DNA from 2 places in the Enhydrobacter sp. genome. Region 2 is predicted to be linked to the other one. Evidence: riboswitches for the same ligand, from Rfam matches in the RefSeq annotation. Region 2 holds a riboswitch; the other holds the start of a gene.
What was found. Region 2 has a riboswitch for thiamine pyrophosphate ahead of OJF58_RS06815 (FAD-dependent oxidoreductase). Riboswitches for the same ligand answer to the same signal wherever they lie in the genome.
Positions count from the first base shown of each region.

Region 1: linked by a shared signal. The riboswitch ahead of thiC (phosphomethylpyrimidine synthase ThiC) and the one ahead of OJF58_RS06815 (FAD-dependent oxidoreductase) in region 2 are both predicted to bind thiamine pyrophosphate.

Region 1 covers NZ_CP126889.1:1,802,431-1,813,624, reverse strand. Annotated here, with positions in the region: gene OJF58_RS09120 (alpha/beta fold hydrolase) at 1-1,034, opposite strand, end outside; gene OJF58_RS09115 (DinB family protein) at 1,034-1,588, opposite strand; gene acnA (aconitate hydratase AcnA) at 1,617-4,301, opposite strand; gene OJF58_RS09105 (hypothetical protein) at 4,412-5,389, shown strand; gene OJF58_RS09100 (alpha/beta hydrolase) at 5,390-6,187, opposite strand; gene OJF58_RS09095 (response regulator transcription factor) at 6,311-6,988, shown strand; gene OJF58_RS09090 (ATP-binding protein) at 6,998-8,347, shown strand; gene OJF58_RS09085 (carboxymuconolactone decarboxylase family protein) at 8,352-8,822, opposite strand; TPP riboswitch at 8,943-9,074, shown strand; gene thiC (phosphomethylpyrimidine synthase ThiC) at 9,125-10,936, shown strand; gene OJF58_RS09075 (MdtA/MuxA family multidrug efflux RND transporter periplasmic adaptor subunit) at 11,068-11,194, shown strand, end outside.
Region 2 covers NZ_CP126889.1:1,323,104-1,334,297, reverse strand. Annotated here, with positions in the region: gene OJF58_RS06840 (branched-chain amino acid aminotransferase) at 1-29, opposite strand, end outside; gene OJF58_RS06835 (ATP-binding protein) at 93-1,442, opposite strand; gene OJF58_RS06830 (response regulator) at 1,453-2,142, opposite strand; gene OJF58_RS06825 (MarR family transcriptional regulator) at 2,148-2,576, opposite strand; gene OJF58_RS06820 (branched-chain amino acid aminotransferase) at 2,892-3,824, shown strand; TPP riboswitch at 3,866-3,983, shown strand; gene OJF58_RS06815 (FAD-dependent oxidoreductase) at 3,980-4,999, shown strand; gene thiS (sulfur carrier protein ThiS) at 4,968-5,165, shown strand; gene OJF58_RS06805 (thiazole synthase) at 5,169-5,942, shown strand; gene OJF58_RS06800 (thiamine phosphate synthase) at 5,939-6,547, shown strand; gene OJF58_RS06795 (HesA/MoeB/ThiF family protein) at 6,544-7,512, shown strand; gene OJF58_RS06790 (DUF2630 family protein) at 7,546-7,788, shown strand; gene OJF58_RS06785 (molybdenum cofactor biosynthesis protein MoaE) at 7,845-8,321, opposite strand; gene moaD (molybdopterin converting factor subunit 1) at 8,326-8,577, opposite strand; gene pgsA (CDP-diacylglycerol--glycerol-3-phosphate 3-phosphatidyltransferase) at 8,574-9,143, opposite strand; gene uvrC (excinuclease ABC subunit UvrC) at 9,208-11,094, opposite strand.

The sequences.
Region 1 (11,194 bases), 480 kb from region 2:
CCCTCGAGGATGAAGGTCTCGACCTCCTTGCCGTGTTCGCGCAGCGATCGGGCCATGGCGTGGGTCTGCTCGACCGGCACGTTCTCGTCGCGGTCGCCGTGGATCAGCAGCACCGGGGCGTCGATCTGCGCCACGCGCAGGAGCGGCGAGCGCACCGGCAGGCCTTCCGGTCCGCAGAGATCGTCGAGATAGTCGCGGATGAAGGGATTGGCCTCGCGCCACCGCGCGAGGTCGGTGGGGGCGAAATAGGAGGCGACGGCGGCGATCGGTGGCTTGTGCGCCGCGGCGAGCAGCGCCACCTGCCCGCCCATCGAGGCGCCGACCAGGCCGATGCGGCTGCGATCGACCAGCGGCCGGCGGGCGAGCCAGTCGATGGCCGCGAGAACGTCGAGCGGCTGGCGCAGGCCCTGGTCGTTCTCGCCTTCCGATCCCAGCCAGCCGCGCAGCGAGAGGGCGAGCGCGGCGTAGCCGTTGGCGGTGGCGCGGCGTGCCAGGCCCGCGAGATTGTGGGCATGGCCGGCAAAGCCGTGCAGCAGGACGAGGGCCGGATAGGGCGGCTGGCCGGTCTGCGGCTTGAAGAAATAGCCACCCAGCGTGACGCCGACGCCCGGAATGCCGACCGGCTCGGCGTCCGGCAGTTCCGGCAGTTCCTGCCAGCGGTGCACGACCTCCATCGGCACGCCGTCGGGATCGCGGAAGCGCATGGCGTAACAGCCGGGCGCGAAATCCTCGCGCGCCGCCGGCGGTTGCTCGACGGCGGCACCGGCCGCGCGCAGGTCGGCGAAGACCTGGTCGACCACGGCGCGGCTTTCGGCCGAGACGGCGAGCGACAAGGCACCCGGACCGTAGGACACCCCCTCCTTCGCCTGGCGCATCACGAGCTGGTCGTAGCCTCTGGCCCACAAGACGCTCGACGGTCCTTCCCAGACACGCTGGAAGCCGAGAGTGGGCAGCCAAAGACGATGGAAGGCGATGGACCGGCCGAGGTCGCTCACCTCGATCGCCGCGCCGGCGAAGGACGGGCGCTGCCGCATCAGCACTCGGGCAGGCCGAGCGCGCGCAGCTCGTCGCGCCGCAGATGCGCCTCGCCGGCCAGGAAGAACTCGTCGAGCTGCGGCGGCTTCACCCGGGTTCCCGCCAGCATCGCATGCGCCTGGCCGCGGTGATGGATCTGGTGCTGGAAGAGATGCTCGAGGATGGAGGCGACGCTGGAGGGCGGCGGCGTGCGATCGGGTCGCGGTAGCACCAGGCCGTCGCCAAGCGTGGCTTCGGTCTGGCGTTCGCAAAAGGCCAGCAGACGGCGATCGCTCGCGCGTTGAGCATCGTAAAGCGACGCGGCGTCGGCAAAATCGGGCGGCGGGTCGCCATAGCGCTCGAGCACCGTCGGGTCGCGCTCGAGCGCGTCGATATAGTAGGTATCGACCCAAAGAATGTGGTTCAGCGTGGCGCGCAGCGACGGGAAGAAGCTCGTGCGCGGGGCCGCGAATTCCTCCGGCGTCAGGCCATCGCAGGCCGAGAGCAGGCGATGGTTTGCCCAGGCATTGTTGCGCGCCATGGCGACGAAATGGCGCGCCAGCCCCGCCGCCATGTCCTGTCCTTCCCTCGACGGACGGGCCTCAGGCCGCCTGCGCGAGGTTGCGCAGCACGTAGTGCAGCACGCCGCCGTTCTTGAAATACTCGATCTCCTCGGCGGTATCGATGCGGCAGGTGAGCGTCACCGTCTCCGATGTGCCGTCGCGGCGATGGATGGTCAGTGGGACGTCCATGCCGGGCCGCAGGCCGCCTTCGATGCCGCCGACGTCGAAGCTCTCGTGCCCGGTGAGGTTCAGCGTCTTGCGCGTCATGCCGTCCTTGAACTGCAGCGGCAGAACGCCCATGCCCACGAGGTTGGAGCGATGGATGCGCTCGAAGGTCTCGCACACCACCGCCTTCACGCCGAGCAGGTTGACGCCCTTGGCCGCCCAGTCGCGCGACGAGCCGGTGCCGTATTCCTTGCCGGCGATCAGGATCTGCGGCGTGTGCTCCTTCTTGTAGCGCATCGCCACGTCGTAGATCGGCTCCGGCTGGTCGGTCTGGTAATGATGCGTGAAGCCGCCTTCGACGCCCGGCACCATCTCGTTCTTCAGGCGGATATTGGCGAAGGTGCCGCGCATCATCACCTCGTGGTTGCCGCGCCGGGTACCGTACTGGTTGAAGTCCTTGGGCGCGACGCCATGCTCTTCCAGGTACTTGCCGGCGGGGCTGTCCTTCTTGATCGAGCCCGCGGGCGAGATGTGGTCAGTGGTGATCGAATCGCCGAACTGGCCGAGCGGCCGGGCGCCGGCGATGTTGCCGACCGCGGCCGGCGTCTTGTCCATGCCCTCGAAGTAGGGCGGGTTGCGCACGTAGGTCGACTTGTCGTCCCAGCTATAGGTGAGACTCGGCTTGGTCTTGATGCCGCGCCAGAACTTGTCGCCCTTGAAGACGTCGGCATAGCGCTTCTTGAATGCCTTGGCGGTGACGTACTTGTTGACGGCCTTCTCGACCTCGAGGTTCGAAGGCCAGAGATCCTTGAGGTAGACCGGCTTGCCGCCCTTGCCGATGCCGATCGGATCGCGGGTGATGTCGACCTTCATCGAGCCGGCCAGCGCATAGACCACGACCAGCATCGGCGAGGCGAGGTAGTTGGCGCGCGTCAGCGGATTGACGCGGCCCTCGAAGTTGCGGTTGCCGGACAGCACCGAGCACACCACGAGATCGCCGTCGGTCACCGCCTTGGTCACCGGATCGGGCAACGGGCCCGAGTTGCCGATGCATGAGGTGCAGCCATAGCCCACCAGATTGAAGCCGATCTTGTTCAGGTCCTTCTGCAGGCCGGACGCCTCGAAATACTCGGTCACCACCTGCGAGCCCGGCGCCAGCGACGTCTTCACCCATGGCTTGACCTTGAGACCGTGCTTCACGGCGTTGCGCGCCACCAGCCCCGCACCCAGCATGACATAGGGATTCGAGGTGTTGGTGCAGGAGGTGATGGCGGCCAGAACCACGTCGCCATGGCCGAGATCGTAGCCGGCGCCCTCGCATGCGATCCGCTTGCCGTCGTCGCGCCGATCGAATTCCTTCTCCATGTTGGCGACGAACTGCTGGCTCGCCTGGGAAAGCGGCACGCGGTCCTGCGGCCGCTTGGGGCCGGCCAGGCTCGGCTCGACGTCGCCGAGGTCGAGGGTGAGCGTATCGGTGAAGACCGGTTCGGGGGATTTGCGCGAACGCCACAGACCCTGCTTCCTGGCGTAGGCCTCGACCACCTTGGCCGCGGCGCCGCGGTTCGTGGTTTTCAGATACTCGATCGTGATCTCGTCGATCGGGAAGAAGCCGCAGGTCGCGCCGTATTCCGGCGCCATGTTGGCGATCGTCGCGCGGTTGGCGAGCGGCATCTCCTCGAGGCCATCGCCGTAGAACTCGACGAACTTGTTGACCACGCCCTTCTTGCGCAGCATCTGGGTGACGGTGAGCACGAGGTCGGTCGCGGTCGCACCTTCCCTGAGCTTGCCGGTGAGCTTGAAGCCCACGACCTCGGGAATGACCATCGGCAGCGGCTGGCCCAGCATGCCGGCCTCGGCCTCGATGCCGCCCACGCCCCAGCCCAGCACGGCGAGGCCGTTGATCATGGTGGTATGGCTGTCGGTGCCGACCAGCGTGTCGGGATAGAGCACCGTCTCCCGGCCATCCTTCTGCTGGAACACGACCTGGGCCAGGAACTCGAGGTTGACCTGATGGCAGATGCCGGTGCCCGGCGGCACCACGCGGAAATTGTCGAACGCCATCTGGCCCCAGCGCAGGAACTGGTAGCGCTCGAGGTTGCGCTCGTATTCGAGCTTCACGTTGGCCTTGAAGGCGGAGCTGTTGCCGAACTCGTCGACGATCACCGAGTGGTCGATGACCAGATCGACCGGGACCAGAGGGTTGATCTTCGTGGCGTCGCCGCCCAGCTTGCCCATGGCATCGCGCATGGCCGCGAGGTCGACCACCGCCGGTACGCCGGTGAAGTCCTGCATCAAGACGCGCGCCGGCCGGAAATTGATCTCCTTCTTCGACTTGCCGCCGGCCTGCAGCCAGTCGGCGAAAGCCGCGATGTCGTCCTTCCGGACGGTGGCCCCGTCCTCGTTGCGGACGAGGTTCTCCATCAGGATGCGCAGGGAGAAGGGCAGGCGGGAGAGATCGCCGACCTCCTTCTCGACCGCCTTCAGGCTGTAGTAGGTGTAGTTCCTGGCGCCGATCTTCAGCGATTTCCGGGCCTTGAAGCTGTCGAGACGGGCGGCCATGACGGTTCTCCTGCGATCGGTTCGGGCAAAATTCGGTCGCAAAATAGGGGCAGGGAAGGGCGCAGGCAATCGGCGGATGCGGGCCGACCGACAGTGTGCGAGATTGACCCATGGCCTGGAAAATACGCTGCATTTGGGGCGCTCTGATCGTCCTCGTGGCAGCCGCGGGCGATGGCGCCGCCCAGTACAACAGCAGTCGCGACTGGGATCCGCCGGTGCGCGATTTCGGCCATGCGTCCGATGCGCGCAACCCGCCGCTCGAGACGCTGAACCGCATCCTGTCCGCCAGCCAGCTTTCGCCGGTCGACCGGACCGTCTATCTCAGCATCCGCGCCTTCCAGTTGAGCAAGGCCGGCCGCGAGGCCGACAGCCAGAAGGACGTGGCCGAGATGGTCAAGCTCCTGCCGGCCGTCTGGCAGGTCGTGCTGTCCAGCACGCAGCCCGAGCTGGCCGGCGGTGGCGATCGCGCCGCCGCGCTCAGAACGCTCGAATACGGGCTGCAGCGCAAGCCCGGCGATCCCTGGCTGACGATCGCGCAGGCCCAGGTCAACATGCAGATCGCCGAGTTCAGGCGCGCCCTCGGCCTGCTCGATGCGGCTCTTGCGGCCTCCTCGAACGAGGCCGAACGGCGCGCCGCCTTCTATTATCGCGGCCATGCCAATTTCAATCTCGGCAACTTCGACCAGGCGGCCGACGACTTCAGCGGCGCGCTGGTCGGACGCCGCACGCTCGCCCGGCGCCTGCCGGCGCTGCTCTGGCGCTATGCCGCGCAGGTCCATACCCGCCAGGATTCGCGCGCCGTGCTGCGCGCCGAGCTCGGACGGGAAGATCTCTCCGAATGGCCGGGGCCGATCGTGAATTTTCTCTTCGGCCGGCTGAGCCCGATTCAGCTCGAGGTCGTGGCGGAGTCGGACGAGTCGGCCAAGCGCACCAACGGCCGATGCCCCGCGGCATTCTTCGTCGGCATGGAGGCGCTGCGCCGCGGCGAACGCCAGCGGGCGCGCGAGCAGTTCCAGCTCACCCAGGCGCGCTGCCCGACCGTCTCGGAGCTCAACTGGGCGGCGACCAGCGAACTCAAGCGCCTCTAGTCAGCCGACCAGCGCCAGCGGTGCGATGAAGCGGCTCATTTCGGCCAGCACATAGGCCGGCTGCTGCAGGTGCGGGCTGTGACCGCAGGCCGGCACCAGCCGCGTCTCGCAGTAGCCGCCGACCTTGCCCGCGATGATGCCGAGCTGCAGCTCGGTGCCGTACTCGTCGTCCTCGCCCTGGATCGCCTGCAGCGGCACCTGCACGCCGGGCAGCCGACCATTGGCATCCATCGGCTCGAAGCCGGGCGAGGCCCACGCGTCGGCCCAGAGATGGAAGGCGCGGTCGACGTTGTCGCCGTGATATTTCGCCAATCGCTGCCGCAGATCGCCCGAGGCGAAGGCCGCCTGCGCCTCCACGATCCGTTCGACGCAGATCGGCTCGTTGACGGCGTGGGCGGCGAGCGTGGCCACGGCGCGCAACGGCTCGGGATCGGCGGCGGCGTAGTTGAGCGCGATCGTGCCGCCGTCGCTGTGGCCGATCAGCACGCAGTCCTCGATCCCGGTCGCGGCCAGCAGCCTGGGCAGCACGATGTCCGCCTCGATCTCCATGTAGCGGACGCCCGGATCGGCCGGCCAGGGGCTCGACCGGCCGTAGGCGGTGCGGTCGTAGACAATGCCGGAGCACATCGTGGCGTCACAAAGCTTCTGCGGAAAGTCGCGCCACATCTCGATGCAGCCCAGCCCCTCGTGCAGGAAGACGAGCGTCGTGCGGTCGAGCCCGTCCGTTCGTCGCGGCGAGAGCCGGCGCAGACGCAGCGTCCGATCGCCGAGATCGATGAAGTCGTCCGAAGAGGGCATCGCCCCCTTTTCCCGGCGCCTCGCGCGCCGGTCAAGCATCCGTCCGATCGAGCCGGGCAGGTCTCGTCCGTGATTGCGTGCTAGAGTGCCGGCGGAGCCGCGGCAAAGCGGCTGCGCCGATCCATGAGAGTGCTTCTCGTCGAGGACAACCCGGAGCTGGTGCCGCTCCTGACCAAGGGGCTGTCGCAGGGCGGCCTGGCGGCGGATTCGGTCGGCACTGTCGCGGATGCGCGGCGTGCGCTCGGCGCGATGAATTTCGCCGCCGTCGTGCTGGACCTCGGTTTGCCGGACGAGGACGGCCTCGCCTTGCTGCGCGAGATGAGACGCGGCGGCGACGCGACGCCCGTGCTGGTGCTGACTGCCCGCGATGCCATCACCGATCGGGTCACCGGCTTGCGTGAAGGCGCCGACGACTATCTCGCCAAGCCGTTCGCGATGGAGGAGCTGGTGGCCCGCCTGCAGGCCCTGCTGCGTCGCCCGGGCAATCTGCTGGGACGCCTGCTCACCTTCGGCAATATCGCGCTCGACACGGAAGGGCGGCAGGTCCTCGTCGACGGCACGGTGCGCACTTTTCCGGCCCGCGAGACTGCGGTGCTCGAGATCCTTCTGCGCCGCGGCGGCAACGTGGCGCCCAAGCGGCTGTTCGAGGACCACCTGTTCGGCCTTTCTGGCGAGGTCGCATCGAACGCGGTCGAGGTCTACGTCCATCGCCTGCGCAAGCTGCTGGTCGACGCCGGGGCCACGGTGAAGATCCATACGGTCCGCGGCGTGGGCTATCTGATGGCCGAGGACAAATCCTAGGAAGGGGCGATGATCCGCTTCCGCTCGATCATCGCACGCATCGTCGTGCTGCATGTGCTGGCGCTTGCGGCAACATCGATCCTGATGCCGCTGGCGCTTCACTGGCTGCTGAACCAGGCAGCCAACGACCTGTTGCGGGATTCCTTGCGCGCCGAGGCGCAGACGATCTCGACCTTCCTGCGCCTGAATCCCGACGGCAAGCTCGTCCTCGATATTCCGGCCGAGGCGCGGCCGCTCTATTCGCCAAGCTATGGCCTTTACGCCTTCGCCATCCTCGACGCGCAGCGGCGCGTGCTGTTCTCATCGCGTGCCGACGGTAGGGCGCTGTTCGCGCCCGACGAGACGTCGGTCGGCCAGTGGTCCACCCGCGGCGGCGGCGCCTCGACCTTGTTCGGTGTGACGGTCGTGCGGCCGATCGGCGAGAGGCTGGTGTCGATCCAGGTCGGGCAGGACCTGGCGCATCGCGACGTCATTGTCGACGATGTCGTCAGGTCGTTCTATCCGCGCGTCGCCTGGATCACCTTTCCCATCCTCCTGGCCTTGCTGCTGATCGACATCCTGATCTTCCGCCGGGCGTTGAAGCCGGTCCGCGAAGCCTCGACGACAGCGGCGGCGATCGGGCCGCAGCGGACCGAGCTGCGCTTGCCCGAACAGACCATGCCGAGCGAGATCGCGCCGTTGGTCCGAGCGGTGAACCATGCCCTCGATCGTCTCGAAAGGGGCCTGCGCACGCAACGGGACTTCACCGCCGACATGGCGCACGAGCTGCGCACGCCGCTCGCCATCGTGCGTGCGCGCGTCGACTCGCTCGATCCAGGTCCGGTGCGAAACGCCTTGCGCACCGACCTCGTCGACATGACGCACACCGTCAACCAGGTCCTCGACATTGCCGAGCTGGAGACATTTGTCGTCGGAAAGGAGGCTGAAGCCGATCTCCATGCCGTCTGCGCCGACGCAGTGAGCTTCATGGCGCCGCTGGCTGTCGAAATGTCGAAGACAATAGCGTTGACCGGCGAGTCCGGCCCGGTCTGGGTGCACGGCCAGGCCGAGGCGCTGTTTCGCGCCGTCCGTAACCTGATCGAGAATGCCATCCGGCATACCCCGTCAGGCGTGTCGATCGAGGTGGAGATCGGCAAGGACGGAACCGTGCGCGTGCTCGACGACGGACCGGGAATCGCCGAGGCCGACCGCGAATCGATCTTCCGCCGCTTCTGGCGTCGCGATCGCGCCAGGGCCGAGAGTCGCGGCCTGGGCCTTGCCATCGTGGCACGCGTGGCCGAAGCACACGGCGGGAGCGTGACGGTGGCGAACCGGCCGGAAGGGGGAGCCGTCTTCACCCTGACGTTGCGGCCCGTCTGACCTTTCAGGCTGCGGCCTGTTTTGCGATCGGCGGGATGAAGCGAAAGGCCGCGCCGAGCCGATTCCAGGCGTTGATGTTGGCGATGGCGACGCTCAGCCACATGAGCTCGTCCTCGCCGAAATGCTCGCGCGCCGCCGCGTAGGCGGCGTCGGAGACCGAATGGCCGGCAAGCCTGGCCAGTCGCTCGGCCCAGGCGAGCGCCGCGCATTCTCGGGCCGTGAAGATGCCCGCCTCCTCCCAGGTGGCCACCAGGTCGAGCTTTTCCTGCGGCACCCCGATCCGCCGCGCGGCGGTCAGGTGAATTTGCAGGCAGAAGGCGCAATTGTTGATCTGCGATACGCGCAGCTTCACCAGCTCCACGAGCTGCTTGTCGAGGTCGGTCTGCTCGACGGCTTTTCCCATGGCCAGCAGAGCCGCCTGCGCGGCGGGGGCGGTCTTCGTGAACTCCTGGTAGCTAATGCGGCGGGCGGACATCGCAATGCTCCTCGCTGATATTCGAGTTCTGATATTATGGTTGACGGAGCGGATGACAAGAGGTGATTCGGGTGGCGGCCGGGACCGGGTTTTTTCCCGCGGCGGTTCGGGCTAGGATGCAGCCCGTCCAAGGGGGGCCCCGACAAGGGGCTGAGATACCGATCGCCGCGGTCCATCAGCCGTGGTTAGCGCGGTGACCCTTTGAACCTGATCCGGGTCATGCCGGCGAAGGGACAGGATGCCTTCCTTTGCACGACACACCGGATCTCCTTCTGTCCTTTTGTCATGGGAGATCCCTCGTCATGGACACCATCATCGCCACACCGAAGGTGACGACCGGGCCGCTGCCGGCCTCGCAGAAGATTTACGTCACGCCGGAGGAGGCGCCCGATCTCAGCGTGCCCCTGCGCGAGATCACGCTCAGCGAGCCGAGCGAGCCCAGGGTCCGGGTCTATGACACGACCGGCCCCTACACCGACCCCGCCATCGCGATCGACGTGACGAAGGGGCTCGCCCGCACGCGCCGCGGCTGGGTGCAGGCGCGCGGCGGCGTCGAGGAATATGAGGGACGTCCGATCCAGCCGATCGACAACGGCAACGTAAAGGCCTCGGCGCTGCAGCCCTTCCCCGACACCCCGCGCCCGCTGCGCGGCCTCGACGGCAAGCCGATCACTCAGCTCGAATGGGCGCGCCGGGGCGTCATCACCAGGGAGATGATCTACGTCGCCGCACGCGAGAATCTCGGCCGCAAACGCGCGCACGAGCTCGCCGGCGAACGGCTGGCCGACGGCGAGAGCTTCGGCGCGGCGCTACCCGAGTTCATCACACCCGAATTCGTGCGTGCGGAGGTGGCGGCCGGCCGCGCCATCATTCCGGCCAACATCAACCACGCCGAGCTCGAGCCGATGATCATCGGCCGCAATTTCCTCGTGAAGATCAACGCCAACATCGGCAACTCGGCCGTCACCTCCTCGATGGAGGAGGAGGTCGAGAAGATGGTGTGGGCGATCCGCTGGGGCGCCGACACGGTGATGGATCTCTCCACTGGCCGCAACATTCACGACACGCGCGAATGGATCGTGCGCAACGCGCCGGTGCCGATCGGCACGGTGCCGATCTACCAGGCGCTCGAGAAGGTGGGCGGCGATCCGACCAGGCTTTCGTGGGAAGTTTTCCGCGACACGCTGATCGAGCAGTGCGAGCAGGGCGTGGACTATTTCACCATCCATGCCGGCGTGCGTCTCGCCCATGTGCCGCTGACGGCCAGCCGTGTCACCGGCATCGTGAGCCGCGGCGGCTCGATGATGGCGCAGTGGTGCCTGACGGAGCATCGCGAGAGCTTCCTCTACGAGCACTTCGGCGACATTTGCGACATCATGCGCAAGTACGACGTGTCGTTCTCGCTGGGCGACGGGCTGCGTCCGGGCTCGAACGCCGACGCCAACGACGCCGCGCAGTTCGCCGAGCTCGAGACCCTGGGCGAGCTCACCAAGGTCGCCTGGGACAAGGGCTGCCAGGTCATGATCGAAGGGCCGGGCCACGTCCCCATGCACAAGATCAAGGTCAACATGGAGAAGCAGCTCAAGGAGTGCGGCGAGGCGCCGTTCTACACCCTGGGGCCGCTCGTCACCGACATCGCGCCCGGCTACGACCACATCACCTCGGGCATCGGCGCCGCCATGATCGGCTGGTACGGCACGGCAATGCTCTGCTACGTCACGCCCAAGGAGCATCTCGGCCTGCCCGACCGCGACGACGTGAAGGTGGGGGTCATCACCTACAAGATCGCCGCCCACGCCGCCGACCTCGCCAAGGGCCATCCGGCGGCGCGGCTGCGCGACGACGCGCTCAGCAAGGCGCGGTTCGAGTTCCGCTGGCGCGACCAGTTCAACCTCTCGCTCGATCCGGCGACGGCCGAGAAGTTCCACGACGAGACGATGCCCAAGGAAGCGCACAAGACCGCGCACTTCTGCTCGATGTGCGGGCCGAAGTTCTGCTCCATGCGCATTACCCAGGACATCCGCGACTATGCCCAGAAGGGCATGAAGGAGATGAGCGAGAAGTTCAAAGCCGGCGGCAACGCGCTCTACGTGCCCGACAAGGCCGCCGACTGATCAGGTTCCGGCCGGTCCCGGACAAGCCAGCCGGACCGGCCGGTCGCCTTGCGCCCCCCTCGCGGCTGGGGGAGACTCCGAGCAGTCCCTGCGTATAGCGGAAAGGACCTGCTTTTGGGGCTCATCGGGCGATGAATCGACGGCGCACCCTGCTAGGGATCGGCGTGGGGCTCGCGGTCGTCGTCGGCGCCGCGTGGTATTTCAGCCATTCGGGCTCCGCGCCCCCGAACCGGGGCAACCGCACCGCCGCGAGCCAGG
Region 2 (11,194 bases):
GCGAAGCTAAGCGACTGGGTCTTGGACATTTTTTCTCGAAGCTGGTTGCCGGCACTATAGCACAGGGCGGCCGGTCACAAGCATGTCGGGGCTCAGAGCGGAATTCTCACCGCCACGCGCAGGCCGCCGAGCGGCGAGGCGGCCAGCGACACGTCGCCGCCATGGCTGCGCGCCACGTCGCGCGCGATGGTGAGGCCGAGACCGACCCCGCCGGTATCGACATTGCGCGACTCGTCGAGGCGGTAGAAGGGGCGAAACACGTCCTCATAGCGGTCGGGCGGGATGCCAGGCCCGTCGTCGTCGACAATGACCTCGACCGAGGTGCGGCCGCGAACGGCCTGGATTTCGGCGCGCGTGCCGTGGCGCAGCGCGTTCGAGAGAAGGTTGGTGAGGCAGCGCTTCATCGCCAAGGGCCGCAGCTCGACATGCATGTCGCCTTCGAAGCTCAGTCCGACATCGGCATTGTCGCGTCTGGCTCCGGCGACCACCTCCTCGAGGATCTCGGCGAGATCGACCGGCGCCGTCTCCTCGTCGCCCTCGCCGCGCGCGAAGGCGAGATAGCCCTCGATCATGCGCTCCATATCGGCGACGTCGTCGTTCAGCTCCCGGGTCTCGGGCGAGTCGGGCAGGAGTGCGAGCGAGAGCTTCATGCGCGTGAGCGGCGTGCGCAGGTCGTGACTGACGCCCGCCAGCATCTCGGTGCGCTGCTGGATGGAGCGGCTCAGCCGGATGCGCATGGTCTGGAAGGCGCGGGCGGCGTTGCGCACCTCGCGCGTGCCGCCGGAGAAGGCGAAGTCGGGAATGTCGCGCCCCTTGCCGAGCGCATCGGCGGCGACCCCGAGATGCTCGATCGGCACCAGCTCGCGGCGCATGAACCAGATGGCGAGGCCGAACAGAACGAGGGCGAGGCCGAGCTGCGCCAGCACGTAGGCGAAGCTCGAGCCGAAGGTGAGGCGAAGGTGCGGCACCCGCACCGTCATGATGTCGCCGTTGTTGAGCTGGACCTCGAGCAGGAGCTGGTCGCCGCCGACGTCGTTGTCGATGAAATAGGGTCGCTTGAGATCGGCGTCGAGCGCTCCCTGCACCTCGCGCCCCACGATGTCGTAATGATCGGGCGGCTTCCACTGCTCGATGATTCCCCGGCGGAAGCTCACATCCATCAGGAGATCGACCTGCGCATGGTGGATGATCCAGCGTCTGTGCGCCTCGTCGGGGAAGTCGTGGTGCAGCGCGATCAGCGCCCTGAGATCGCGCACCAGCAGGAAGGCCAGCCGATTCGTCACATTGTCACCGCGCTGGCTGTAGAACCACCAGGCGCTGAGTGCCTGCAGGAGCAGCATCGGCACCACGATGATGATCAGCGCGCGTGCGAACAACGTCTGGGGCGAGTGGCGATCGGCCCACACCGCGATCGTCTCGAACAGATCGCTGATCCGTCTCATCGGGAACGACTCAAGCATCGACAAGGCGATAGCCCTGGCCGCGAACGGTGCGAAGGTAGCGCGGAAAGCCGGGGTCGGGCTCGATCTTGCGGCGCAGCCGCGTCACCTGGACATCGATCGCGCGTTCGTTCATTCCGCCGCCGACGCTTCGGCACAGCGCTTCGCGGCTCAGAACCTCGCCCATGTGCGCGCTCAGCGCGCGCAGCAGAGCGGTCTCGGCCTCGGTCAGCGGCATACGCCTGCCGTTCTGCGTGAGTTCTCCCAGCTCCAGATTGAACTGCATCGGCCCGAAGGTCACGTTGCCGGCGGCGATCTCGGTCGGCCGGCCGCGCCGCAGCACGCTCTGGATCCGCAGGAGGAGCTCGCGCGGCTCGAAGGGCTTGCCGAGATAATCGTCGACGCCCGCCTCGAGGCCGGCGATGCGGTCCCTCGGCTCGCCTCTTGCCGTCAACATCAGAATCGGCACGGTATCCGTGCGCCGCAGCTCGGCCGCGAAGTCGAGGCCCGTCTCGCCCGGCATCATGACATCGAGCACGATCAAGTCGAAATCGAGGACAGCCAGCCGTTCGCGGGCCTCGGCGGTGCTGCCGGCCACCGTGACGCGCAAGGCGTTGCGCGAGAGAAAAGACTTCAGGAGATCGCGCAGGCGCGTATCGTCATCGACGACCAGAATATGGGGCTTGTCGGCTGTGCCATCCATGCCGGTCAGCGGCCGCCCGCTCGCACGCGCTTGTCGATCTCGATGCGCTCGACGGGATCGAGAAGGCCGAGCAGCACCTTGCGGAAGCCGTCGACGGCCTCGGCGCCGGTCTCGCGATAGGCGCGCGCGAAGCGCTGGCTCTGCCGCTCGGTCAGCTCGCGCTCGAGTGCCTGGCCTTTTTCGGTGAGCCACAACCTGCGCTCGCGCCGGTCCCGCGGGCCGCTCTTCTGCTCGACATATTGCTGCTCGAGCAGGTCCTTCAGCACGCGGCTGATCGACTGCTTGGTGACCTTGAGGATCGACAGCAGGTGCCCCACGGTCTGGCCGGGATGGCGGCCGATGAAATAAAGCGCGCGATGGTGCGCGCGGCCCAGCTGGTAGCGCTTGAGATGCTGGTCGATCTCGAAGGTGAAGTCGCGATAGGCGTAGAACATGAGTTCGATGCCTTGTCGCAGCTCTTCGTCACGCAGAAACAGCGGGTTAGCGGGAGGCCTCGTTTCCACCATCACGGACATGTCTTCTGCGTTGGCGGCGGCACTATAGAGCGTCAGAGCTCTCGTTGACACCGCGCACTGATCGCCGAACTCACGGCCATCCGTCGATCGTCAGGGCCGAAGCGTTAGCGGACTTGGCGCTGCCTGGAAACAGCAGTCTTGACTAGGTCAGCAGTATTGACATATTTGGGTCAAAGATTGCGTACGAGGGTGGCTGAAAGACCGCTTCGGGATCATTTGATCGGAGAAATGGCAATGTCCTTAACAATGGCGGATCGCGACGGCTGGATCTGGTGCGACGGGGAGCTGGTTCCCTGGCGCTCGGCGAACATGCATGTACTGACCCACGCGCTGCACTACGGCTCGGCCGTGTTCGAGGGGGAACGGGTCTACGAGGGCCGAGTGTTCCGGCTCGCGGCCCACAGCGCCCGGCTGATCAACTCGGCCCGCCTCCTCGACTACGATCTGCCGTGGACGCGCGAGCAGATCGACGAGGCCACACGGGCGGTGGTGAAGGCCAACGCGCTCGCCAGCGGCTATGTCCGGCCGATCGCCTGGCGAGGATCGGAAGTGATGGGCGTGTCGGCAATCGGCACGACGGTGCATCTCGCCATCGCGCCATGGGCGCAGGAGGGCCGCCTCTCGGTGCAGCCGAAGCCGGGCGGCATCAAGGTCACCATGGCCGGCTATCGGCGACCGTCGCCGGAAGTCGCGCCGGGTGGCGCCAAGGCGGCCGGCCTCTACATCATCTGCGGCATCGAGAAAGACCGCGCCCTCAACGCTGGCTTCGATGACGCCCTGATGCTCGACTGGCAGGGACGGCTCGCCGAGTCGACAGGCGCCAATGTCTTCCTGACGATGGGCGGCAGGCTGGTGACCCCCAAGGTGGAGAACTTCCTCGACGGCATCACGCGGCGCGCTGTGATCGGCATGGCGCGAAAGCGTGGATGGACGGTCGAGGAGCGCGCGGTGATGCCATGCGAACTGGATGACGCGGCCGAGATCTTCCTGTGCGGAACGGCGGCCGAGATCGTGCCGGTCGGCGCCATCGATACACATCGCTATCAGGTCGGGCCCATGAGCGGGACCTTGATGGCCGACTACGCCGAGCTGGTGCGCCAGCCGGATTGCGAGGGCTTCGGCGAATCCGGGCATTTCGCGCAGCCGGCATCTGCGAAGGCGGCATAGCGCGACGGCTTGACAGGGTGGCCTTGCCGCAGTCTGTTTACCATATGTCCGAGGGGTGTCCGGTCTCCGCGAGGAGGCTGGTCTGAGACAGCCGGAACGGCTGAACCCTTTGAACCTGATCCGGGTCATGCCGGCGAAGGAACGGGAGCCAGCGGTTGAGCCAGTCGAGCGTCATTGTCGTAGGTGCCGGCGTCGCAGGACTTTGTTGCGCGCTCGAGCTCTCCGAAAGTGGATATGCCGTCGAGGTGGTCGAGCGCGGCCGCGCGCTGGGCGATGGCTGCTGCTCGTGGATGGCGGGCGGCATGCTGGCGCCGTGGTGCGAGCGGGCCACCACGGAGCCGGCGGTCGCCCTGCGTGGAGCGCCGTCGATCGACTGGTGGGTGCGCCACTTCGCCGGCACGGTCCGCCAGGGAAGCCTCGTCGTGGCGCAGGCCCGCGACATGGGCGAGCTCTCGCGCTTCGCCGGGCGCACCGGGAATTTCCAGTGGGTCGACGGGGAGCGCCTTGCCGAGCTCGAACCCGATCTCGCCGGCCGCTACCGCCGCGCGCTGTTCTTTCCCGATGAAGGGCATCTCGATCCCCGTCGGGCGCTGGCGGCGCTTGCCGATGCCTTGCGCACCCGCAGCGTGCCGATCCGCTTCGGCGTCGACTTTTCGCCCGCAAGATCGCGGCACGGCCTGATCGTCGATTGCCGGGGGCTCGCGGCAGGCGACGCGCTTTCGGATCTGCGCGGCGTGCGCGGCGAAATGCTGGTGATCCGGTCGCGCGATCTCGAGTTCTCTCGGCCGGTGCGCATGCTGCATCCGCGCATCCCGCTCTACGTCGTGCCGCGCGGCGCGGGCATATTCATGGTGGGCGCCACGATGATCGAAAGCGAGGCGCGCGGCGGCCCGACGGTGCGCTCCGCCGTCGATCTCCTGAACGCCGCCTATGCGTTGCATCCGGCGTTCGGCGAGGCGGAGATCCTCGAGATCAACGCCGATGTACGGCCGGCCTTTCCGGACAACTTGCCGGCGGTGCGGCAGAAAGACCGGATCCTCTATGCCAATGGCCTTTATCGTCATGGCTTCCTGCTGGCGCCCGCGTTGGCGCGCGAGGTGGCCGAGCGGACGGCCGAGTTGCTTCCTTCCCTGGAGACCATCGATGCGGATCTACGTGAACGGCGACCAGCATGAGGTTGAGCCCGGCACGCTTGCGGGCGCGCTGGATATCCTGGGTTACGGCGGGCGGAAGATCGCGACGGCGGTGAACGGCCGCTTCGTTTCCGCCAGCCTGCGGCCCACGACCAGGCTTGTCGACGGCGACAAGATCGAGGTCGTGGCGCCCATGCAGGGGGGCTGACCGATGGCCTTCTACGGCGTCGAACTGAAATCGCGGCTGCTGCTCGGCACGGCGCGCTACCCTTCGCCCAAGATCCTGGCAGAGGCGATCCGGGCGTCGAGGGCGGAGGTGGTGACCGTTTCCCTGCGTCGCGAAGCGGGACCCGAGCGAGCCGGGCAGAGCTTCTGGTCGCTGGTGCGCTCGCTCGGCGTGCGGGTGCTGCCCAATACCGCGGGCTGCCACACGGTGAAGGAGGCCGTCACGACCGCGCACATGGCGCGCGAGCTCTTCGAGACGTCGTGGGTCAAGCTCGAGGTGATCCGCGACGAGGACACGCTGCAGCCCGATGTCTTCGGCTTGGTCGAGGCGGCGCGCGTGCTGGGCGAGGAAGGCTTCGAGGTCTTTCCCTATACGACCGAGGATCTCGCGGTGGCCGACCGCCTCGTCGAAGCGGGCTGCCGCGTGCTGATGCCGTGGGGCGCGCCGATCGGTTCGGCGCGAGGCCTCAACAACGTCTATGGCCTGAAAGCCTTGCGCGCCCACTTCCCCGACGTGCCGCTCGTGGTCGATGCGGGGCTCGGCGTGCCGTCCCATGCGGCGGCGGCCATGGAGCTCGGCTACGACGCCGTGCTGCTCAACACTGCCGTGGCCGAGGCCGGCGATCCCGTGGCGATGGCCAGGGCCTTTGCGCTTGCCATCGAGGCCGGCCATACGGCGTTCAGGGCCCAGCCGATGGAGCCGCGCGACATGGCTGTCCCGTCGACGCCCACCATCGGTCGGGCGGCGCTGGGAGATTGACCATGATCGACCGCTTCTATCCCGTCGTTCCCGATGCCGATTGGGTAGCGCGGCTGGTGCCGGCGGGTGCCCGCTTCATCCAGCTCCGCATCAAGGACCAGCCCGATGAAGAATTGCGTCGCCAAGTGCGGGTGGCCAGGGCAGTGTGCGCCACGCATGGCGCCGACCTCATCGTCAACGACTATTGGCAGATCGCCATCGACGAGAAATGCACCTGGGTTCATCTCGGCCAGGAGGATCTGGTGGGCGCTGACGTGAAGGCGATCCGTCGCGCCGGCCTTCTGCTGGGCGTGAGCACGCACGATCACGCCGAGCTGGAGAAGGGGCTCGCGGCCAATCCCGACTATGTGGCGCTCGGCCCGATCTATCCGACGCTGCTCAAGAAGATGCCGTGGGCGCCGCAAGGGCTGGAACGAATCGGCGAATGGAAGAAGCTGATCGGCAACAAGCCCCTGGTGGCGATCGGCGGCCTGACGGTCGAGCGCGCCAAGCTTTGCCTCGCGGCCGGCGCCGACTCGGCTGCGGTGGTGGGCGACATCGTCAACCATGCCGATCCGATGGGCCAGACCAAGGCGTGGCTCGCCGCCACGCGCGTGCCGGCATGACGGACCGGTACGCACGGCAAACGGTTCTCGACGAGGTCGGTAGCGCAGGCCAGGCTCGGCTTGCGGCCGCCTCGGTGCTGGTCGTGGGCGCCGGCGGCCTCGGTTGCCCGGTGCTGCAATATCTCGCCGGCGCGGGCGTCGGTACGCTGCTGATCGTCGACCACGACACGGTCGAGGAGAGCAACCTCCATCGCCAGCCGCTCTACGGCATGGCTGACATCGGCAAGGCGAAGGCCGAAGCGGCCGGTGCGATCCTGCGCCGGTTCAACCCGGATCTTGCCGTCGAGACGATCGTCGAACGTCTCACGCCGCAGAACGCTTCGGAACTGGTCGCGCGGGCGGCCGTGATCGTCGACGCCGCCGACAGCTTCGCGGTGACCTACATCCTGAGCGATGCCTGCGCCGCGGCGGCCAAGCCGCTCGTGAGCGCGTCGGCGATCGGCCTTACAGGCTATGCCGGCGCCTTCTGCGGGGGCGGACCGAGCTATCGCGCCGTGTTTCCCGACGTGTCCATCGACGGCGGAACGTGCGCGACGGTCGGCGTGCTCGGTACGGCCGTGGCGGTGCTGGGCGCCCTGCAGGCGCATCTGGCGCTGCATCTCCTGTTGAAGCTCGAGCCCACGGTGCTCGGTCGCGTCGTGACCTTCGATGCAAAGAAGCTCGCCTTCGGCGGCTTCGGCTTCGAAGGCAGTCCGGAGCCGGAGGCGGCCGTGCCCTTCATCGCGCCTTCCGCTGTCGGTCCGGACGATCTCGTCGTCGACCTGCGTGGCTTAGACGAGGCGCCCGTCTCGCCGTTCGCCGGCGCAAGACGGCTCGATGTCGACCATGTGGAGGAAATCGTCACGCAACCTCCGCCCTCGCAACGCATTGTCCTCTGTTGCCGCAGCGGGCAGCGGTCCCTCATGGCGGCCGACCGGCTGCGCGGCCGGGGCCTTGCCAATCTCGCCCTGGTGGCCTTGGGGTGATCGACGGGGGCACTTGATCGACGGAGAGCTGTCATGACGCATGTCACCGATCAGACCGTGCTCAAGCATATCGAGCACCTGGTTGAGGAAGAGAAGCGGCTCTACGGCAAGGGCACGATCTCGGACGAGGAAAAGGAACGGCTTGGCTCGATCAATGTCGAGCTCGACCGATGCTGGGATCTTCTGCGCCAGAGGCGCGCCTTGCGCGAGTTCGGCCGCAATCCGGACGACGCGCAAGTGCGGTCGGCCAAGACGGTGGAGAACTACCAAGGATAGCCGGCGTAGCTCCGGCCTGGCCATGCATGCCGGACCGAGCCCGGCGGTCGCGGCGTTCAGGAGGCCTTCTTCTCCCATCGGGCGGCGGCCTTGTCGTCGCCCTCCTGTGCGTCCACCCATTTCTCGCCGGCCGGCGTTTCCTCCAGCTTCCAGAACGGCGCCTTGGTCTTGAGCCAGTCGACCAGGAATTCGCAGGCCTCGAACGCTGCCTCGCGATGGGGCGAGCCGACAATGACGAGGACGATGCGGTCGCCCGCGGCGAGTCGCCCGTGGCGGTGGACAATCAGCGTGGCTTCGAGGGGCCAGCGGCGATGGGCTTCTGCCTCGATCTCCTCCAGCGCCTTCTCGGTCATGCCGGGATAGTGTTCCAGCGTGAGCGCCTCGATAGGCTCGCGATGCAGGCCTTCGCGGACATGCTTGTCGCGGACCAGGCCGACGAACAGGGCGAGCCCGCCGATGCGCCTGTTGCTCCCGGTCAGCGCCTCGATCTCGGCGCCAACATCGAAGTCGGCTTCCTGGACCCGTACGGCCATGAGCCTATCCTCCCGTGAACGGAGGGAAGAACGCGACCTCCGTGGCGCCGGCAAGCGGCGCGTCGAACGGCGCGGTCCTTTTGTCGACCGCCGCGCCGAAGGCCGCACCTTCGGCCAGTGCCTCGGCATGTCCGTCGCTGCGCGTGCGCAGCCAGGCGACGAGGTCCCCTACGGTGCGCACCTCGGCCGGCGGCTCGACCTGCTCCTCGGCGACGCCGACCGTGCGCTTCATCCAGGCGAAATATCTCACTTTCATTCGGCGCTGCCCGGCGGTGCGTCCTCCGCCATGTGGCGTAGTCCGGTCCGCAGATAGTCGTAGCCCGTCACCAGGGTCAGGCCGGCAGCGATCCAGATCAGGCAGAGACCAATGGTCGTGACCCAGCTTGCCGCGGCATTCCCCACGAGCAGGAAGGCGATGGCCGTCATCTGAACGGCCGTCTTCCATTTGGCGAGCTGGCTCACCGGCAAGCCGACATGCAGCTCGGCCAGGAACTCGCGCAGGCCGGAGACGAGGATCTCGCGCGCCAGGATGATCAGAGCGGCGAACACGTGAACGCCGCCCAGCGGGCCGTCCTGGACCAGCATGACGAGAACGGCAGCCACCAGCAGCTTGTCGGCGATCGGGTCGAGAAATCGGCCGAGCCGCGAGATCTGGTGATAGCGGCGGGCGAAATAGCCGTCGAACCAGTCGGTGATCGCCGCGGCGGCAAACAGGAACACCGCCACCCAGGGCGACCACGGCCGGTCGAGCCATTGGCAGGCGACGACCAGCGGGATCGCGAGGATACGCGACAGGGTGAGGATGTTCGCGGTGTTGAGCATGATGGTCACAAGAACATAAAGCCCATCGGCCGCCGCCTGTCATCCCGGGGCGAGAAGAAAGGGTTCATCCTGCGCCTCGGAAATGGTCGTGGATCTTGCGGGCGAGGGCATCGGAAATGCCGGGAACGGCCTTGATGTCCTCGAGCGTCGCCACGGCCACGGCGCGGGCGCTGCCGAAATGGTGCAGCAGGGCACGCTTGCGGCCGGCACCGATACCCGGCACCTCGTCGAGGGCCGAGCGCATGATGCCGGCGGTCCGCCGCGTGCGGTGCGTGCCGATCGCGAAGCGATGCGCCTCGTCGCGCAGGCGTTGCAGGAAATAGAGCACGGGATCGCGTGGCTCCAGGGAGAAGGGCGGGCGACCCGGCACGAAGAAGCGCTCGCGTCCGGCATCTCGATCCGGCCCCTTGGCGATGCCGACGGTGGCGATGTCCTCGAGCCCGAGCTCGGTCAGCACCTGACGGACCGCCTCGACCTGACCCTGGCCGCCGTCGATCAGCACGAGATCCGGCCAATGCTCCTCGTCGCGTTCGGGATTCTCCCTGAGTGCGCGGCCGAACCGCCGGCTCATCACCTCGCGCATCATCGCGAAGTCGTCGCCGGCCGCCCCTTCCGTCCGGATGTTGAACTTGCGGTACGCATTTTTGATGAAGCCGTCGGGGCCGGCCACGATCATGGCGCCGATCGCGGCGGCGCCTTGTATATGGCTGTTGTCGTACACCTCGATGCGCTCGGGCGGCGCGTCGAGGCCGAACACCCGCGCCACCCCCTCCAGCAGCTGGCGCTGCGTGCCGCGCTCGGCCATGCGGCGCGCCAGCGCCTCTCGCGCATTGGTGACAGCCTGATCGAGGGCATCCTTCTGGTCGCCGCGCCGGGGATTGCGGATCTCGACCTTGTGGCCCGCCGAGAGCGCGAGCGCGCTTTCCAGAAGCTCGGCCTCGGCCACTTCGTGGCTCGTGAGCACGAGCCTGGGCGCGGGCCGCGACTCGTAGAACTGCCCGATGAAGGCCGACAGCACCTGCGACTCGTCGAGCTCCTTGCCGTGGCTCGGGAAGTAGGCCCGGTTGCCGAGATTCTGGCCGGCGCGCAGGAAGAAGACCTGCACACAGACCTGCCCGCCCTCGGCGTGGGCGGCGAAAATATCGGCCTCGTCGATCGAATGCAGGCTGATCGACTGGTGCGACTGGATGTGGGCCAGCGCCTTGATGCGGTCGCGCAGGACGGCGGCCTGCTCGAATTCGAGCTCGGCCGAGGCCCGTTCCATCCGCTGCGACAGCGCCTGCTGGACCTCGCGGTTGCGACCGCCCAGGAAGTCGCGCACCTCGTCGACGATCCTGTCGTACTCGGGCTTGTCGATACGGCCGACGCAGGGCGCGGTGCAGCGCTTGATCTGGTACTGCAGGCAGGGTCGGGTGCGGGTCGAGAAGACGCCGTCGGAGCAGGACCGCAGGGGGAAGGCGCGCTGCAGCGCATAGAGGGTGCGGTTGACCGCGGTCGCCGAGGCGAAGGGACCGAAATATTCGTTGTCCGGCTCGCGCGTGCCGCGATGCTTCGCAAGCTGCGGCCATTCGGTGTCGCGGCGGATGACGATGTAGGGGAAGGACTTGTCGTCGCGCAGCAGCACGTTGAAGCGCGGCCGGAAGCGCTTGATGAGATTGTTCTCGAGGAGCAGCGCCTCGGCCTCGCTGTCGGTGACCGCGAACTCCATGGTCCGTGTCGCCGACACCATGCGCATCAGGCGGGTGGCCAGCCGCGTCGGCTGTGTATAGGCGGCCACGCGGCTGCGCAGCGACCTCGCCTTGCCCACATAGAGGACCTCGCCATCGCTGGCGATCATCCGATAGACTCCCGGCTTGCGTGGCAGAGTACGGACAAGGTCGGCGATGATCCGCATGCCGTCGGCGAGCGATCCTTCGCTCGGCGGCTGTTCGATGTCGGTCTCGTTGCTCACGACGGTGTGGGGAAGTCTGTGAAAAAGCCGATCGCATAGGCGACGTTACATCGGCGTCACCGTATTGACTCAATGTAGTCAGGGTGGCAACGGCCTGCCA